Regions from separate parts of the Micrococcus sp. APC 4021 genome, predicted to be linked through region 2. Evidence: predicted binding sites of a transcription regulator. Region 2 holds the regulator's gene; the other holds the start of a gene.
The links. The regulator LexA, encoded in region 2, represses DNA repair genes until DNA is damaged. The targets are predictions, from matches to a motif close to TCGAACANNTGTTCGA.
Positions count from the first base shown of each region.

Region 1: the regulator LexA is predicted to act here: its motif matches at 2,397-2,412, upstream of recA (recombinase RecA).

Region 1 covers NZ_JASDCZ010000027.1:13,680-18,061, forward strand. The annotation lists gene QL983_RS04125 (glycosyltransferase) at 1-208, shown strand, start outside; gene QL983_RS04130 (DUF6270 domain-containing protein) at 205-2,319, shown strand; gene recA (recombinase RecA) at 2,574-3,638, shown strand; gene QL983_RS04140 (hypothetical protein) at 3,635-4,117, shown strand; gene QL983_RS04145 (regulatory protein RecX) at 4,257-4,382, shown strand, end outside.
Region 2 covers NZ_JASDCZ010000041.1:11,655-16,036, reverse strand. The annotation lists gene hflX (GTPase HflX) at 1-219, shown strand, start outside; gene QL983_RS05505 (ATP-dependent DNA helicase) at 306-2,315, shown strand; gene lexA (transcriptional repressor LexA) at 2,359-3,075, opposite strand; gene QL983_RS05495 (LysM peptidoglycan-binding domain-containing protein) at 3,370-3,744, shown strand; gene QL983_RS05490 (histidinol-phosphate transaminase) at 3,788-4,382, shown strand, end outside.

The sequences.
Region 1 (4,382 bases), on a different contig from region 2:
CCGCGCGCTCGCGGACGCCGTCCGGACGCTGCGCGCCGAGCCCGCGCGGTATCTGAGGATGTCCGCGGCCGCGGCACGCCGGGTCCGCAGACAGTCCGGCGCGGACCACGTGCTGGACGCCGAACTCCGCCTGGCGTTCCGCACCGACGGGGACCACTCCGCTCCGTCGGTCCGTCCCCATCCCGAGAGAGAGGCCCACAGGCCATGACCGCACGCATCGCCGTCGTCGGGAGCGCCCTGACCCGCTCCGCCCTGGTCGCGGACCCCCGGCTCTCCGTGCCCGCAGGGCACTTCCTCGCCCGGGTCTCCATGGCCGGACTGGGCACCCCGCCCGTCGAGGACGCCGACCTGACCGGGGTCGCCTCGGACTTCCGGCGTGAGCTGGTCCGCCGCGACGTCGACCGCATGCTCGTGGCCGACCTGGTCCGGCTCGATCCCGACGCGATCGTCGTCGACGTCGCCGACGAGCGCTTCGCCCTCGACGTGCTCCCGTCCGGGGCCGTCGTGACCGTCTCGCCGGAGTACCTCGAGTCGGCACCGCCGCAGGACGGCCGGCGCCGGGTGCCCAGCGGCGACGACGAGCACTTCGCGCTGTGGGTGGCCGGGTGGCGGACCTTCCTCTCCACCCTGGATGCCGTGGGTCTGAGAGAGCGGCTGATCCTGCATCACGGCGGGATGGCGGTCCGCACCGCGGACGGGACCGCCGCCCGGCACGAGGCCGCGATCCTCGCTGCCGCGCGCTACGCGGACCGGCTCGCCGACCGGGCGGCCCAGGACCTCGACCCGGCCCGGGTGGTGCGCGTGGACGACGCGATCCGACACGCCGCGCTCGCCGACGACGGCACCGCCGACCCGCTGGCCCTCGCCCCGGCGGCCGCCGCCGCGCTGGCGGCCGGGGTGGTCGCCGTGCTTGACGGACGCGATCCATGGGAGGTCGACGGTCTCGTCGACGTCAGCCCGGACGCGGAGCCCGTCGAGCCCGCTGCGCCGCAGGCCCCGGCCGAGCCCGCTGCGCCCGAGCCGTCCGCCGAGCCCGCTGCGCCCGAGCCGTCCGCACCATACCGGGACGTCGTGGAGAGCGACTATGCGAACTACGGGGTCGACCCGGTCCGCTGGGGGTCGGTCGAGGAGTTCGCGGCCTCCGGCTTCGGTCCGGGACTGCACATCCTGCCCCTGCCGGACGGCAATCACCTTGACCTCATCATCCGCGGTGACCTCGGGGGCGTGGGAGAGCGCGAGTCCGTCGTCGTCTTCCTCACGGGCGCGATGAGCCAGCGGAACAGCGTGGCCCCGCCGTTCTTCGCCGGGCGTCGGCTCTCCTACGAGCTGGGGATCCCGTGGGTCGCCGTCAGCGACCCCTCGATGCAGCTCGCCGACGACCTCCTCCTCGGGTGGTACACGGGCTCGCCCGGCTCCCAGGCCCACGCCACGTTGCTCGCCACTCTGCGGGCCCTGGCGGACGGGCTGGGCCGTGACCTGCTCCTGGTGGGCGGGTCCGGGGGCGGTTTCGCGGCGCTGCGGCTGAACGAGGAGCTCGAGGGGCGCAGCAGCGTCTTCGCCTGGAACCCCCAGACGGACCTGCTCGACTACCACCCGCCCACGGTGCGGGACTACCTGCGGACGCTCTTCCCCGGTGAGGAGCTCGACCCCGTCGCGGAGCGCGAGGCCGTGGAGGCGCGGCTGGCCGAGGAGGGGATCGGGCACCGGGTGGGCACGCTCGACGCGGGCCGTCGCGTGGTGGTGTTCCAGAACGCGGGCGACCACCACGTGGAGGGGCACCTGCTGCCCCTCGTCCACCGCACCCCGGGCATGACGGGCGGCCCTCGGCGGTTCGCCACGGACGCCGAGCACCAGGTGCGGATCGCCACCTGGGGGGCCGGGCACGCCGCGCTGCCCGCCCACGTGACGGCGCGGGCCGTGGACGCGATGCGTCGGGGCCACTCGGCCTCGACCGTGGCGACGCACATCGACGCGCTGCTGGCGCATGAACGGGGCGACGACTCAGACGGGCCGGACGTCCTGGTCACCGCCGAGCCCGGCGGGCTCTCACGGGTGGACTGGGCCGCCTTCCCGGGAGAGGCCGACGACGGGCACGCCTGCACCCTGTCCCGGATGCACGGCGAGGACGTCGTGGACCAGGTGGAGCACATCGGTCCGCCCGTGGTGCTGCCCCGGCTGGACGACGGAGAGCACTGGCGGCTGGAGGCGTTCGACGCGCGCGGTCGGCGGGTCCACGAGATCCACGTCGACGGTCGGGGGGACCCGGTGCTGTTCGGTGGCACGGGCGGCTCCGCCCGGCCCCGTCGCGCCCGGCAGTGACGCCGGCGCGTCCGGGTGTCGGCGGTCCGGCCGCGGCATCGCCCGGCCCCGGTGGGGTCTGTAGCCCAGGCCCGGCTTCGAACACGTGTTCGAATAATGCGGTAGAGTCCTGCACAGCAGTGCGACGGGGTGATCTCGTGCACAGGCGGAGCAAGGCGTGCTTATCATGTCCGCTGCTCCCCGTAGATTCACGGACATGACCGAGGCGGGCGCTCCAGCGTCCGTCGCAGCACCACCAGAGCTAGGGGTGAAGGATGAGCAAGGTGACGGATCGCGAGAAGGCCCTCGAGGCCGCTCTCGCCCAGATCGACAAGCAGTTCGGCAAGGGTTCCGTCATGCGGCTGGGGGACCAGACCCAGGCGCCCGTCGAGGTCATCCCCACGGGCTCGGTGGCCATGGACGTGGCCCTGGGCATCGGCGGCCTGCCGCGCGGCCGCGTGGTGGAGATCTACGGTCCGGAGTCCTCGGGCAAGACCACCCTGGCCCTGCATGCGGTGGCCAACGCGCAGCGCAACGGTGGCATCGCGGCCTTCATCGACGCGGAGCACGCCCTGGACCCGGTCTACGCCCGCAAGCTCGGTGTGGACACGGACGCCCTGCTGGTCAGCCAGCCGGACACGGGCGAGCAGGCCCTGGAGATCATGGACATGCTCGTCTCCTCGGGCACCCTGGACATCGTCGTCATCGACTCCGTGGCCGCGTTGACCCCGCGCGCCGAGATCGAGGGCGAGATGGGCGACTCCCACGTCGGCCTGCAGGCCCGCCTCATGTCCCAGGCGCTGCGCAAGGTGACCGGCCGCCTCCACCAGACCAAGACCACGGCCATCTTCATCAACCAGCTGCGCGAGAAGATCGGCGTGTTCTTCGGCTCCCCGGAGACCACCACGGGCGGCAAGGCGCTCAAGTTCTATGCGTCCGTGCGCATCGACGTCCGGCGCATCGAGACCCTCAAGGAGGCCGGCAACCCCGTCGGCAACCGCACCCGCGTGAAGATCGTCAAGAACAAGATGGCCCCGCCCTTCAAGCAGGCCGAGTTCGACATCCTCTACGGGGTCGGCATCTCCCGCGAGGGTGGCCTGATCGACATGGGTGTCGAGGAGGGCATCGTCAAGAAGTCCGGCGCGTGGTTCACCTATGACGGGGACCAGCTCGGGCAGGGCAAGGAGAACGCCCGTCGCTTCCTCCGGGACAACCCGGACCTCGCCAACGAGATCGAGCAGCGCATCCTCACGAAGCTCGGCATCGGGGTGGCCCCGGAGGCCGAGGATGACGAGGCCCCGGCCCTGACCGCGGTTCCGGGGGACACCGCGGCCGGATGACCCGATCGCACAGGAACGTCGGAGGCGGGGTCGCCCACCGGTCGGAGACGACCGGCCGGAGCGGCTCCGCCTCCGGTGCGTCCGCGTTCGACGACGCCCGGGACTCGGACGTGGGCCGGATGTGGCTCGACCTGGCCGACGTGCCGGAGCCGACGTCGTCCGACGCGGACGCCACGGACCCCGCGCAGGACGCCGTGCCCGCGCACGACGCCGGAACCCCCGTGGGGGACGTCCGGGACCCCGTCCCTGACGCGGTGCCGGATCTCGGAGCCCTGCTGACCCGCGCGAGCGACCTGCCCAGCCCCGTGCCCGACGCCGGGCCCCGATCGCTGCCGTGGTCCGGGGGCGAGGGCACCGGGGCGGGCACCGAGCGCCGAGGACGGAAGCGGGCGCCCGCCAAGCGGTCGGGGCGCACTCGGCCCCGCGAGGACGGCCGCGCGCCGGCTGAGCCCGCCCCCCAGACCGACCGCACCGCGTGAGCGTGAGGAGGCCGCACGCGAGGTCGTCCTGCGCCAGCTCGCCCTGGGCCCCCGCTCCCGCGGCCAGCTCGAACGCAAGCTCGCCGAGCGCCAGGCCGAGCCCGAGCTGATCGAGCGCGTCCTCGACCGCTTCGAGGAGGTGCGGCTCGTGGACGACGCCGCCTTCGCCGAGGTCTGGGTCCGCAGCCGTCACCGAAGCAAGGGCCTGGCGCGCCGCGCCATCGGACATGAGCTCCAGCAGAAGGGTGTGGACCGGGAGATCGCC
Region 2 (4,382 bases):
CTCGAGCGCGCCATCGCGGCCACCATCCCGCGGCCTGACGTGCGGCTCGAACTGCTGATCCCGTTCACCCGGGGTGAGCTGGTCTCCCGCCTCCACTCGGCGGACGCGGAGATCCTGGCCGAGGGCTACGAGGAGGGCGGCACCCGCCTGTCCGTGCTGGTCCGTGAGGACATCGCGCCGGACTTCGCCGAGTTCGTCGTGGAGGCGGACGCGTCGTAAGCGACCGGGCGAAGGAAGCCGGGGCGGGCGGCGCGCAGCCACGCACGGAGCACGAGCGCGAGGCGCTGCGCCTCCTGGACGCCGCGGTGCAGGCCACCGGCGGCCAGCACCGCGCGGGTCAGCGGGAGATGGTGCTGCAGGTGGCGCGCGCCCTCGAGTCGCGCCGCCACCTGCTCGTGCAGGCCGGCACCGGCACCGGCAAGTCCCTGGCCTACCTGATCCCCGCGCTCCAGCACGCGATGACGCAGGAGGACCCCGTCGTCGTCGCCACGGCCACGCTCGCACTGCAGGCCCAGATCATGAAGCGGGACGCCCCTCGGCTGGTCGAGGCGCTCAAGGACGAGCTGCCTCGCGAGCCCGTCGTCGCCCTGGTCAAGGGCCGCTCCAACTACCTGTGCCGCCACAAAGTGGACGGCGGCTACCCCGGGGACGAGGGCGAGGAGGCCCTCTTCACGGTCGCCGACGACGGCGGGATGATCGGCTCCGCCACGGACGGCGCCGCCGGGCCCTCCTCCCTGTTGGGCAAGGAGGTCATGTACCTGCGGGCGTGGGCGGACCAGACCGAGACCGGGGACCGCGACGACCTCGAGGTCCCCGTCACCGACCGCGCGTGGCGGCAGGTCTCCGTCTCCGCGGTCGACTGCCTCGGCGCGTCCCGCTGCCCCCAGGCCGAGGAGTGCTTCTCCGAGCGGGCCCGCGCGGACGCGGCGGACGCGGACGTCGTGGTCACCAACCACGCGATGCTCGCCATCAGCGCCTTCGAGGGGCTCGCGGTGCTGCCGGCGTACTCGGCCGTCGTCGTGGACGAGGCCCACGAGCTGCAGGACCGGGTGACCGGTGCGGTCACCGGGCAGCTGTCCGGGTCGATCGTGCACGGCGCCGCCACCTCGCTGCGCCGTCACACCACCGTGGCCGTGGAGGACCTGATCGAAGCCGGGGCGGCCCTGGACCGCGCGTTCACGGACACCCCGTCCGGCCTGATCGCCGCCGGCCCGGACGAGGTGCAGGAGCAGGCCCTCACCGGCGTCCTCACGGCCGCGCGCCAGTGCCTGTCCGACCTCGGCCAGGACAAGGACAAGGAGGCCGATGCCGACGGCGGACGGCAGATGGCGCGCTCGCGGATCCTCGAGGTGCTCGAGGTGGTGGAGCGCATGCTCGCGGCCCGGCCCGAGGCCGACTTCCCCGAGGTGCTGTGGGCCACCCGTCCCGGCCACTTCGAGCCCGGCGTGGGCTGGCAGCCGGGGGACGAGACCGACCCGCCCCAGCTCTACGTGGCCCCGCTCTCGGTGGCCGGCAAGCTGCGGGAGGGCCTGTTCGGCAAGGCGACGACGGTGCTCACCTCCGCCACGCTCACCGTGGGCTCGGGGGAGCGCCGGTTCGACTCGGTGGCCGGCGACGTGGGCCTGGCCGGTCCGGACGCCCCGAAGTTCGAGGCCCTCGACGTCGGCAGCCCCTTCGACTACCCGCGTCAGGGGGTGCTCTACGTGGCCCGGCACCTGCCCCGGCCCGGCCGGACGGCCTCGCCGGAGTCCCTGGATGAGCTCGAGGCGCTCCTGAGGGCGTCGCGGGGTGGGGCCCTCGGCCTGTTCTCCTCGCGCCGGGCGGCCGAGGACGCCGCCGCCGAGATGCGCCGTCGGCTCGGGCCGAAGACCACGATCCTGTGCCAGGGGGACGCGACCCTCTCCGCCCTCGTGCGCCAGTTCGCCGAGGAGCCGGACACGTCCCTGTTCGGCACCATGAGCCTGTGGCAGGGCGTGGACGTGCCGGGGAACTCGCTGCGGCTCGTGGTGATCGACCGCATCCCGTTCCCGCGGCCGGACGACCCGCTCTCCCAGGCCCGGACCCGGGACGTCGCCCGGCACGGCGGCAACGGGTTCATGCGGATCTCCGCCACGCACGCGGCCGTGCGCATGGCCCAGGGCGCCGGGCGCCTCGTGCGCTCCGTGACGGACCGCGGCGTGGTGGCCGTGCTGGACCCCCGCCTGGCCACCGAGCGGTACGGCGGCTACATCACGAGCGCCCTGCCGGACTTCTGGCGCACCACGGACCGCGACGTCGTCCGCGGGGTGCTGGCACGGCTCGCCTCGGGCGATTGACCTCGCTCGGCCTCGGGCCGTCGGCCCGGCCGGAGGGAGCGGGTCAGAGCGAACGCAGGACCGTGACGACCCGCCCCATCACGGTGGCGTGATCGCCGAGGATGGGCTCGTAGGCCGTGTTCTGGGGGAGGAGCCAGGTGTGCCCGTCGCGGCGGCGGAAGGTCTTCACGGTGGCCTCGTCGTCGAGGAGGGCCGCGACGATGTCGCCATTCTCCGCCGTCTCCTGCCGACGCACCACCACCCAGTCGCCGTCGCAGATCGCGGCGTCCACCATCGAGTCGCCCGTGACGCGCAGCATGAACAGCTCGCCCTCGCCCGTAAGGCGTCGCGGGATCGCCATGACGTCCTCGACCTGCTGCTCAGCCAGGACCGGGCCGCCCGCCGCGATGCGGCCGACCCAGGGGACCGGCACGCTGTCCGCCTCGTCCGCACCGGTGTGCCATGCGGGGATCGCGGAGATCCGCGACGACGGCGCAGCGGCGGGGGAGGCGGCCTCACCCAGCGGGGTGCCGTCCACGTCGAGCAGCACCTCGAGGGCACGCGGGCGTCCGGGGTCGCGCCGGATGTAGCCGTGCCGCTCGAGACGGCCCAGCTGGTGCGTGACGGAGGAGAGCGAGGCCAGGCCCGCGGCATCGCCGATCTCGCGCATGGAGGGCGGGTAGCCGTGGTCGGCGATCGCGTCCCGGATGGTCTGCACGATCCGCCGCTGGCGGTCGGTGAGCGGCGCACGCGCCGCCGGCTGATCGTCGGTGGTGCTCATGGCTGCCGTCCGTTCTCCCGGGGGTGATGGTGGCCGGCCTCATGTTCCGGCGTCCGGCTGCCGTCCGGACGCTTACCGTGTCCGCCCCCGCTGGTTGCCTGTGTCCTGGCGATCCCCGGGGGCGTTCCGGGGCGTCCGTGCATGGCCTCGAGCCTAGAGGAGAGCCGCCTCTCCTTCAAAGATATGTTCGATCTGTTCGTGGCGTGTCTCGAACACCTGTGCTAGAAAGGCATTCGAACGGATTCGAACAGATGTTCGATCACCTGGAGGGCATCCGCCCCGGAGGAGGACACCATGACGCTCACCACCGCCCAGTTCGCCGGCTCGCCCGCGACGGCGCGGCCGCGTCCGGCCACCATCCGTCTGACCCGCCGCGGCCGCCTCGTCCTGCGGGGGATCCCCGTGATCGCCGCGGCCGTGGCCGCCACGCTGGCGGCCGCCTTCTTCCTGGGTGTGCTGCTGTCGCCCGCCGCGGTGTCCGCGGACACCGCGGGACCCGCCACCCAGTCCGTCACGGTCATGCCCGGGGACAGCCTGTGGACCATCGCCACCACGGTGGCGCCGGAGGCGGACGTCTACGAGGTGATCGCCACGATCGACGAGCTCAACGGGCTCGAGGGCCGGGCCCCCGCCCCGGGCGAGGAGCTGTTCGTCCCGGCCACGCGGTGACGCACGGCGGGCCTCGCCCTCCAGGGTTCCTAGACTGGCGGCCATGACCGACCTCAGCTCTCTGCCCCTGCGCGAGAACCTCCGCGGCCTGAGCCCCTACGGCGCCCCCCAGCTGGACGTGCCGTACATGCTCAACACCAACGAGAACACGCACCCGGTGCCGGAGGAGGTCGCCACCGCCATCGCCGAGCGGGTCGCGGCCGTCGCCGGGGGGCTGAACCGCTACCCGGACCGCGAGTTCACGGGCCTGCGACGCGCGCTCGCCGGCTACCTCGGCCACGGCCTCACGGCGGACCACGTGTGGGCCGGCAACGGCTCCAACGAGATCCTGCAGCAGATCCTCCAGGCCTTCGGCGGCCCCGGGCGGACACTGCTGAGCTTCCTGCCCTCGTACTCCATGTACCCGCTGCTGGCCGGCGGCACGGACACCGTGTTCGTGGACGGCGGCCGCGCCGCGGACCACACCCTCAGCGCCGAGCACGCGGCGGCCATGGTGCGGGAGCACCGTCCGCACGTCGTCTTCCTGGCCTCCCCCAACAACCCGACGGGCACGGCCCTGGACCTGGCGACCATCGAGGCCGTGTACGCCGCGCAGGCGCAGAACGAGGCCGCCGGCGGGCCCGGCGCGATGGTCGTCG